3 regions of the Streptomyces sp. NPDC002088 genome follow, and region 2 is predicted to be linked to each of the others. Evidence: riboswitches for the same ligand, from Rfam matches in the RefSeq annotation. Region 2 holds a riboswitch; each other region holds the start of a gene.
The links. Region 2 has a riboswitch for S-adenosylmethionine ahead of ABT114_RS28270 (putative leader peptide). Riboswitches for the same ligand answer to the same signal wherever they lie in the genome.

Region 1: another riboswitch for S-adenosylmethionine. It lies ahead of ABT114_RS15610 (aminotransferase class V-fold PLP-dependent enzyme); the one in region 2 lies ahead of ABT114_RS28270 (putative leader peptide).
Region 3: another riboswitch for S-adenosylmethionine. It lies ahead of thrC (threonine synthase); the one in region 2 lies ahead of ABT114_RS28270 (putative leader peptide).

Annotation. Positions count from the first base shown of each region.
Region 1 covers NZ_JBEOXO010000006.1:270,931-274,199, reverse strand. The annotation lists gene qcrB (cytochrome bc1 complex cytochrome b subunit) at 1-361, shown strand, start outside; gene trpD (anthranilate phosphoribosyltransferase) at 484-1,548, shown strand; SAM riboswitch class IV at 1,622-1,738, shown strand; gene ABT114_RS15610 (aminotransferase class V-fold PLP-dependent enzyme) at 1,900-3,261, shown strand.
Region 2 covers NZ_JBEOXO010000014.1:188,813-192,081, forward strand. The annotation lists gene ABT114_RS28265 (ABC transporter substrate-binding protein) at 1-1,286, opposite strand, end outside; gene ABT114_RS28270 (putative leader peptide) at 1,502-1,633, opposite strand; SAM riboswitch class IV at 1,653-1,765, opposite strand; gene ABT114_RS28275 (hypothetical protein) at 1,745-1,987, shown strand; gene ABT114_RS28280 (MFS transporter) at 2,182-3,269, shown strand, end outside.
Region 3 covers NZ_JBEOXO010000012.1:93,146-96,414, reverse strand. The annotation lists gene ABT114_RS25215 (alpha,alpha-trehalose-phosphate synthase (UDP-forming)) at 1-186, opposite strand, end outside; gene ABT114_RS25210 (glucosyl-3-phosphoglycerate synthase) at 293-1,264, opposite strand; SAM riboswitch class I at 1,445-1,585, shown strand; gene thrC (threonine synthase) at 1,603-2,889, shown strand; gene ABT114_RS25200 (MoaD/ThiS family protein) at 2,886-3,161, shown strand.

The DNA of each region.
Region 1 (3,269 bases), on a different contig from region 2:
CGGACCGGTCATCGCGTTCCTGATCACCAAGCGGATCTGCCTCGGCCTCCAGCGCCGGGACCGGGACAAGGTGCTGCACGGTCGCGAGACCGGCACCATCAAGCGCCTGCCGCACGGTGAGTTCATCGAGATCCACGAGCCGCTCAGCCAGGAGCAGCTGCACACCATCACGGCGCACGAGCAGTACCAGCCGCTCGAGATCGGCCCGACGGTCGACGAGAACGGTGTCGAGCGCAAGGTGAAGGGTTCCGAGAAGTTGCGCGCCAAGGTCAGCAAGGCGTACTTCAACGAGGACAGCCAGATCCCGAAGCCGACCGTCGACGAGTACAAGGAGATCACGAGCGGCCACGGCCACCACTGATCGCTGCGCTCGCCACGCGCACAGAAGGGCCCCGTCCGGTCTTCGGACGGGGCCCTTCGCCGTGCCCGGCGGATGGATAGGCTGTAACCAGCTTGTACGTGTCTACGAACCAGGAGCGGCTGATGAGCGCTGTGACCCCCGCTGGAGGCGACACCGCGGCGGGCCGTTCCTGGCCCGCGGTACTGAACGGTCTGCTGGAGGGCCGCGACCAGAGCGCGGAGAACACCGCCTGGGCGATGGACCGGATCATGCGCGGCGAGGCGACCGACGCGCAGATCGCCGGGTTCGCGGTGGCGCTGCGGGCCAAGGGCGAGACCGTCGAGGAGATCACGGGCCTCGTCCGGGCCATGTACGAGCACGCGAACGTGATCCAGGTGCCGGGCGCCACCGTCGACATCGTCGGTACGGGCGGCGACGGCGCGAAGACGGTGAACATCTCCACGATGTCCTCGATCGTCATCGCCGGCACCGGTGCCAAGGTCGTCAAGCACGGCAACCGGGCCGCGTCGTCGGCGTCGGGTGCCTCGGACGTCCTGGAGAAGCTCGGGGTCAATCTCGAGCTGACGCCGAAGCGGGTGGCGGAGGTCGCCGAGGAGGCCGGGATCACCTTCTGCTTCGCGGTGAAGTTCCATCCGGCGCTGCGTCATGTGGCGGCGGCGCGCGGTCAGTTGGGCATCCGGACGGTGTTCAACTTCCTGGGTCCGCTGACCAACCCGGCGAAGGTGAAGTCCCAGGCGATCGGCGTCGCCGATCTGCGCATGGCGCCGATCATCGCGGGCGTCTTCGCCGAGCGCGGCAACTCCTCGCTGGTGTTCCGCGGCGACGACGGCCTCGACGAGCTCACCACGACGTCCACCTCCCGGGTATGGGTCGTCCGGGACGGCAAGGTGAGCGAGGAGGCCTTCGACCCGCGGGACGTCGGCATCGAGCTGGTGCCGGTGGAGGCGCTGCGGGGCGCCGACGCGTCGTTCAACGCGGACGTGGCGCGCCGGTTGCTCAACGGCGAGACCGGCCCGGTTCGGGACGCCGTCCTGCTGAACTCGGCGGCGGCGCTGGTGGCGCTGGAGCCGGGCTCCGGGACGCTGGCCGAGCAGATCCGCGCCGGCATGGCCAAGGCGGCGGAGGCGATCGACTCGGGCGCGGCCAAGCGGACGCTGGAGCGCTGGGTGGCCGTCAGCAACGCGTAGCGGATGTGAGTGCGGTCCCGTAATCCGGACACGAGTTGCGGGACCGCGATCACTTCACGTACTTTCCTCTTCAGGTCATGAGTGACAGTCATGAGGCCCCGGCCGACTGTCCGGCAACCCTCCGTCCGTGGCGGGGTGCCCCGGGTGAAGACCAGGCCGTAGGCAGTGAGGTCTACGGCAAGCGCGGACCCCTCGCAAACCAGGGGTCCTGGTCGTCGAGGGAGCCTTCCGTGAGCAAGCGAATGCGATAGGGCGTAGAGCCCCGCCTCCGCATACCCCTTTCACCTTTCTCCGTGCTTGAGCCGTACCTGCTCGCGCGGTGATTCCTCTTGCTTCTCACAGGAGTTCACCATGTCCGTCTCCACCGCTGCCGCCGACCAGTCGCTTTGTGCCCCGCTGCCCGTTCTGGGCCGGGATGTCACCGTCCCGCTCGTCACGGGCGGCGAAGTCACCTACGCCGCGCTCGACTACGCGGCCAGCGCCCCCGCCCTCCAGCGCGTCTGGGACGACGTGGCGGCGTACGCCCCGTACTACGGCAGCGTCCACCGCGGCGCCGGCTACCTCTCCCAGCTCTCCACGGACCTCTTCGAGAACGCCCGCAGGACCGTGGCGGAGTTCCTCGGCTGCCGTACCGGCGACCAGGTCGTCTTCACCCGGTCCACCACCGACTCCCTCAACCTCCTCGCGGCCGCGCTGCCCGCCGACTGCCAGGTCTTCGTCTTCGAGACCGAGCACCACGCCTCGCTGCTGCCCTGGAAGGACGCCCGGGTCACCTACCTCGACGCCCCGCGCACCCCGCGTCAGGCCGTCGAGACCCTGGAGCGCGCCCTCGCCGACCGCGACCCCTACGGCCCGGCCCTGGTCTGCGTCACCGGCGCCTCGAATGTCACCGGCGAGCTGTGGCCCGTACGGGAGCTGGCCGCGGCCGCCCACGCGCACGGCGCCCGTATCGTCCTGGACGCCGCCCAGCTCGCCCCGCACCACCCGGTGTCGCTCCAGGACCTCGACGTCGACTGGGTCGCCTTCTCCGGCCACAAGCTGTACGCCCCGTTCGGCTCCGGCGTCCTGGCCGGCCGCGCGGACTGGCTGCGTGAGGCCGAGCCGTACCTGGCGGGCGGCGGCGCCAGCCGCAAGGTCACCCGGCGCGAGGACGGGGGAGTGGACGTGGAGTGGCACGAGAGCGCCGCCCGCCACGAGGCCGGCTCGCCGAACGTCATCGGCGCCTACTCCATCGCCTCCGCCTGCAAGGCCCTCACCGAGGCCGGCTTCGACACGCTCGTCGCCCGCGAACAGCACCTGATCGACACCGTCCGCGCGGGCCTCGCCGAGGTCCCCGAGGTCAGGATCCTGTCCCTCTTCGGCGACGACGCCCCGCGCGTGGGCGTGATCTCCTTCGTGGTGGAGGGCTGGAACAGCTCCCACTTCGCCGCGGCCCTCTCCGCCGAGTACGGCATCGGCGTCCGCGACGGCCTCTTCTGCGCCCACCCCCTGGTCCGCACCCTCCTGGGCAGCGACCCCCAGAGCCAGGGCGAGTGCGGCACCCCCGAGGCCGCGCCGGGCGAGAAGTCCCTCAACGCGATCCGGGTCAGCTTCGGCGCGGGCACCCCCGACGAGCACGTGGAGCGCTTCGTGAACGCGGTGAAGGAACTGGTCACGGACGGCGCGAAGTGGCAGTACCGCACGGAGGACGGCCGCTGCGTCCCGGCGGTCTGACCGGAAAG
Region 2 (3,269 bases):
GAGAACTGGCTGACCTGGAGCTGCTTGAGCACCACGTCGACCCCGACGGCCTTCAGCTGCTGCTGGACCAGCTCCAGTGCGGGCTGGTTGGTGGCGGAGTTGGGGAACCAGGTGATGGTCAGGCTCAGCTTCTTGCCGTCCTTGGTGCGGATGCCGTCGCTGCCCGCCTTCCAACCGGCCGCGTCCAGCAGGGACTTCGCCCTGGCCGCGTCGAAGGCGAGGTCTGAGGCGAGGTTGGTGTAGTCGGGTGTGGTGTGCGCCAGGACGCTGGTCGCCGGCTGGGTGCCGGTCGGGAACACGGTGTCGGCGATCTGCTGCCGGTCGATGGCGGACAGGATCGCCTGGCGCACCTTCGTGTCCTTCAGGGCAGGCCGGGAGTTGTTGAGCCCCAGGCCGAACACCACGCCGGGGTTGGCCCGGCGCTGGAGAGTGACCTGGCCGCCCTTGAGCGCGGCCTCGTTGGCCTTGCCGACGCTGCTGATCGCGTCCACCTGTCCGGACTGGAGACTGCCGGCCCGGACACCGGCCTCGGGCACGACCTTGAACACCAGCTTGTCCAGGTAGGCCTCGCCCTTCTGGGACCACAGCGAGGAGCCCCAGCCGTAGCCGGTGCGCTTGACCAGGGTGATCGACTGGTTCTGCACATACTGCTTCAGCACGAACGGCCCGGATCCGATCACGCCGTCGCTGCACTTCTGCTGCGGGGTCTTCTTCACGCTCGCCGACGACTCGATGCCCAGCGTATGGGTCGAAGTCGCCTGGAGAAACTGGGCGTTGGGCACCTTGAAGGTCACCTTGACGGTGAGCGGGTCCACCACGGTGGTGCTCTTGACGCCGCTCAGATAGCCCTGGGCGAGGGTCCCCAGGGCGCCGAGCTTGGGCACCGCGTCGAAGTTGTCCTTGACCACCTGTGCGGTCAGCTCGGACCCGTCGCTGAAGGTGACACCCGACCGCAGATGGAAGGTGAACGTCGTCGCCTCGGAGTCGATGTCCCAGCTCTTGGCCAGCCACGGCACGATCTTGCCGGTCTCGGGGTCCTGGTCGGTCAGGGAGTCCACGGTCTGGCGCACCGAGTAGATGCTTTCGTTGCTGCCGGACTGTTGTGGGTCCACGCAGCCGGCGTCGGAACCCACCGCGAAGGTCAAGGTGCCGCCGGACTTCGCCTGGCCGCTTCCGCTGCCGGAGTCGTCACCGCCCGACCCGCAGGCGGTCAGCAGAACACTGGTGGTCAGCAGGGCGGCCAGGGGCGCCCATCGGGAGAGTCTGAAATCCGGGAGTGCTGTCACGGAGGGGTTTCTCCTACTCGTGTTCACCAGGCACGGGGTGCCGTGCGAGGCACGGCCGTGCATGGGCGTGCGGGCCCGGCCGGATCGGCACCGGCAGCGGGGGAGCGCTGTACAGACAGGGGTCAGGGGGGATGACACCGAGAGCGGTGGCAAGGGGAAAGGGAGGAAGGAGCCGTGGCTGGGTAGCGGACGTCAGCCGACGTCGGCCGAGCTCGTCAGGCCTGACAGAGGCAGCTGGTCGAGCGCTTCAGATCGATGTGGCGTCGGCGCGAGAGCCGGGAGAACGCCGTGGCGTCGGCGGAGGAGACAGCTGGGCCACCACAGTGCCGCATGCCGGTCCTCCCCATCTCCGGCCCCGGTCCCGGGGCCACGCGCTTGCGGGAATCGTCGTGATCCCGCCGGGCTTTCACCTGGAGCACCCCACCGCGTGGGAGGGTTGCCGGTCAGCGAGCCAGGGCTTGACGCTGACACTCAATGCCGGTCGCGATGCTACGGAGCGGTCTCGTCGTACGTCAATGCCGGAATCGGGCGCCCTGTTCGAGAAGGCGGGGCCGTCTCACGTGCCGGGACGCGTGGTGGACGCTCCTCGCGCCGTGTGCTTTGATCCGGCCATGGAGACCGCAGGTCAGGCACGCACCGTGCTGCTCGATCCCTTCTGGGTGGGCCGCCGCGCCGATCAGTTCGACCAGACCTGTCGCTGACCACTCGCTCCCTTCAGTCCTTTCTGCGCCCGTGCACCGCCGTGCCTTCGCGCGGATCCGGACCGGCATCGCCGGCCGCCTCCGCGGCGAACATGTCGTGCGGCCCTTCTCACGCCCGCCCCGGCCGCCCCGGGGCTCTCGCTGCGACGCGTCCGTCGCGCGCACCACCTGGCCGACCCATCGGAAAGAGACGCATGGCCGTCAACAGCACCGCCCCGGCAGGGGTGTTCGCCGCGCTGCGGGTCCGTGACTACCGGATCTACTGGAGCACGGGACTGGTGTCCAACGTCGGTAGCGCCATGCAGGGGGTCGCGCTGGACTGGTACGTCCTGACGCTCACCCACAGCGGGACCGCGCTCGGCTGGGTCGTGGGCCTTCAGTTCGCCCCAGTGCTGCTGTTCGGTCTGTGGGGCGGGGTCATAGCCGACCGGTACGACCGGCGGACCCTGCTGCTGTGGACCCAGACGCTGTACGCCGTGCAGGCCCTGCTTCTGACGGTGATGGTGCTCTGCGGCCATGCCCCGCTGTGGCTTCTGTACGTCCTGTCCTTCGCCCTGGGCTGCGTGTTCACGGTGGAGAACCCCGCTCGCCTGTCCTTCGTCACCGAACTGGTCGGCCGGGCACTGATCCCGAAGGCGGCGGGCCTGAACATCCTGTCCCTGAACGCCGCCCGCCTGATCGGCCCGGCGATCGCCGGTGTGCTGATCGGGGCGATCGGTACCGGGTGGGTGTTCGCTCTCAACGCCGTGTCCTTCACCGTCGTCCTCGCGGGTCTGCTGTCGATCCGCCCACGGGCGCCGGAGACACACGCCGTCTCCCGGCCCCCGTGGACGGGAGCGGGGGCGGAGGGGCTGCGCTATGTGGCCGCGCGGCCCGAACTCGTCGGCGTGTTCACGATCTTCGGCCTGGTCGCCACCTTCGCGGTCAACTTCCCGACCACGCTGACCCTGTTCGCCGGCCGGGTCTTCGACGTCGGCTCCCGGGGGCTCGGCATCATGAACACGGCCCTGGCCATCGGCACCGTCGCCGGCACTATCGCCGCCACGCGCGGTATCTCGCCCCGGGTGCGGACCGTCGTGGTCGGCGCGTTGCTGTTCGGCGGTTTCGAGGCACTGGCGGCAGTCATGCCCACGTACCCCGCCTTCCTCGCCTTGTTGCTGCCCGCCGGTTTCACGCTGATGACGCTGAACACGGCGGTGAGCGCCTTCGTCCAGTCGGAGGTCAGCGACGCCATGCGCGGCCGGGTCATGGCGGTCTACACAGTGATCTCCATGGGCGGCAG
Region 3 (3,269 bases), on a different contig from region 2:
GCGGTCGCCCTCGGACAGGGCGGAGCACACCCACAGTGCCCCGGCGTCGGGGCCGATGGCCGACAGGCCCGAGACCAGCCCGCCGCCGCCCCTGCGGGCGTGCAGCGAGCCGTCCTCGCGCACCTCGTACGAAACCGGGCCGCGGTTGGACGCGACCAGCACCTCAGCACCGTGCGTGGAAGCCATACGCCTCAACCTAGCCCGGGTCGGAAACACTCAAACGTACGCAAGGCCCACAACAGTCCGGAAAGATTTGTATACGACAGCGGGATCCCGTTACCGTGTGCATCCGTCACGCCACCTTCCGTGACGCGTACTCCGCGATTTCGGCCATCGGCGGCCGCTCCTCCGTGTCCACGGAGTACGTGCGCGGCTCGAAGCCGTCCTCGCCCCGCTCGAACTGGGTGAGGGAGGGCCGGATCAGGTGCCCGCGGGCCATCCGCAGCTGCGCGGTGCGGTAGATCGCGGCGGCCATGCGGCCCAGCGCCTGCCCGTCCTGGTGCCGGTGCTTGCGCACGCCCACGTCCACCTGGGCGAGGGCGTCGAGGCCCACCAGGTGCAGCGAGTCGACCAGCATGCCCAGTTCCACCCCGTACCCGACCGGGAAGGGGAGCTGTTCCAGCAGCGAGCGGCGGGCCGCGTACTCGCCGCCGAGCGGCTGCACGAAACCGGCCAGCCGAGGCCAGTGCATGTTCAGCAGCGGGCGGGCCATCAGCTCGGTCACCCGGCCGCCCTGGCCGGCGGTCCTGCCGGAGGCGAGCGAATCCAGCTCAGTGCCCAGCGGGCGGTCGTACATGCCCTTGACGAGATCGACGTCCGGGTCGGTGAGCAGCGGGCCCACGATCCCGGAGACGAAGTCGGAGGAGAACTCCTTCAGGTCGGCGTCGATGAAGCAGACGATGTCCCCGCGGGTGACCAGCAGGGATCGCCAGAGCACCTCGCCCTTGCCCGGTACGGCCGGGATGCGGGGCAGGATGTCGTCGCGGTGGACGACCCGGGCGCCCGCGGCGGCGGCCACCTCGGAGGTGCGGTCGGTGGATCCCGAGTCGACGACGACGATCTCGTCGACGAGCGGGACCTGCTGCATGAGGTCGTGACGGATCACGGCGACGATGTCGCCGACGGTCTCCTCCTCGTTGAGCGCGGGCAGGACGACGGAGACCGACTGGCCCCTGGCGCGTTTCGCGGCGAGGATCTGGTGGAGCGGGCGATCGGTCACGGACCAGGAGCGTGTGCTCAGCCAGCGCTCGACTTCTTCCAGCACAGTGGCGGCTCCTTCTACGTTCTCGCGGCGGGAAAGGGGCCCGCCGCGGTAGCGGCTGATGGGCACAGGCATCTCGCGGTTCGGACGACTCTCTCAACTGTCCTGGCCGTCGGTTACAGTCTTGAACAACGCGGGTGACCATCGCATGTCCGGGGTGGCCCGCCGTTCACAACTTCATACCGCTCATCCAGAGGGGCAGAGGGATACGGCCCGATGAAGCCCCGGCAACCCTCCAGTCGGCTCTCGTTCACCGCGAGGCTCCCGGCTCGGGAAGGTGCCAAATCCGTCTCACGGCGAAGTGCGTCGTGAGGAAGATGAGGAGAAAGGGCCTCGCCTCCATGGCTGTGCAGACTGTTGCAAGCACCACGAACTCCGTCGATCTGGGCCCCGCCGCGGCACTTTCCTGCCGCGAGTGCGGCCACCGCGTGCCGCTCGGCCCGGTCTTCGCCTGCGAGGAATGTTTCGGCCCGCTCGAGATCGCGTACGACTTCTCGGCCTATGACGCCGAGGAGCTCCGCAAGCAGATCGAGGCGGGACCCGCGAACATCTGGCGCTACGCACCCCTGCTGCCCGTCCCCGCGGACGTGGCGACCAAGCCCAACATCAACCCCGGTTGGACCAAGCTCGTCAAGGCCGACAACCTGGCGCGCGAGCTCGGTGTCGACGCCGGCAAGCTCTTCGTGAAGGACGACTCCGGCAACCCGACGCACTCCTTCAAGGACCGCGTCGTCGCCCAGGCCATCGAGGCCGCCCGCGCCTTCGAGTTCACCACCCTCTCCTGCTCCTCCACCGGCAACCTGGCCGGTGCCGTCGGCGCCGCCGCCGCCCGGGCCGGCTTCCGCTCCTGCGTGTTCATCCCGCAGGACCTGGAGCAGGGCAAGGTCGTCATGGCCGCCATCTACGGCGGCGAGCTCGTCGGCATCGAGGGCAACTACGACGACGTGAACCGCTTCTGCTCCGAGCTGATCGGCGACCCGGCGGGCGAGGGCTGGGGCTTCGTCAACGTCAACCTGCGGCCGTACTACGCGGAGGGCTCGAAGACCCTCGCGTACGAGATCTGCGAGCAGCTCGGCTGGCAGCTGCCCGACCAGTTGGTCGTCCCCATCGCCTCCGGCTCCCAGCTCACGAAGATCGACAAGGGTCTGCAGGAGCTGATCAAGCTCGGCCTGGTCGAGGACAAGCCGTACAAGATCTTCGGTGCGCAGGCAGAGGGCTGCTCGCCGGTGTCCGTGGCGTACAAGGCCGGCCACGACGTCGTACGCCCCCAGAAGCCGGACACCATCGCCAAGTCCCTCGCCATCGGCAACCCGGCCGACGGGCCGTACGTCCTGGACATCGCGCGCCGCACGGGCGGTGCCGTGGAGGATGTGACGGACGAGCAGATCGTGGACGCGATCAAGCTGCTGGCGCGGACCGAGGGCATCTTCGCCGAGACGGCGGGCGGGGTGACGGTGGGCGTGACGAAGAAGCTCATCGAGGCCGGCCTGCTCGACCCGGCCAAGACCACTGTCGTGCTGAACACCGGCGACGGTCTGAAGACTCTCGACGCGGTGGCCGGTACCGGCCTGACCGCGACGATCCGCCCGAACCTCGACTCCTTCCGAGAGGCTGGCCTCGCATCATGAGCGTCAACGTCCGCATCCCCACCATCCTGCGCACCTACACCGGCGGTAGGGCCGAGGTGAGCGCCGAGGGCGCGACCCTCGCCGAGGTCCTCTCCGACCTGGAGAAGAACCACGCCGGCATCGCGGCCCGCGTCCTCGACGACCAGGGCAAGCTGCGCCGGTTCGTCAACGTGTACGTCAACGACGACGATGTCCGCTTCGAGCAGGGTCTGGAGACGGCGACCCCGGACGGCGCCGGTGTCTCCATCATTCCGGCGGTCGCCGGAGGCTGATCATTACCATCGGTAACCGCGGTTACCGAGTGTTCATCCCGCGGCATTGCCGCTCATGGATACAGTGCCCCCTCCGCGAGAGAAGCGGAGGGGGTAATTCAGTGTGAT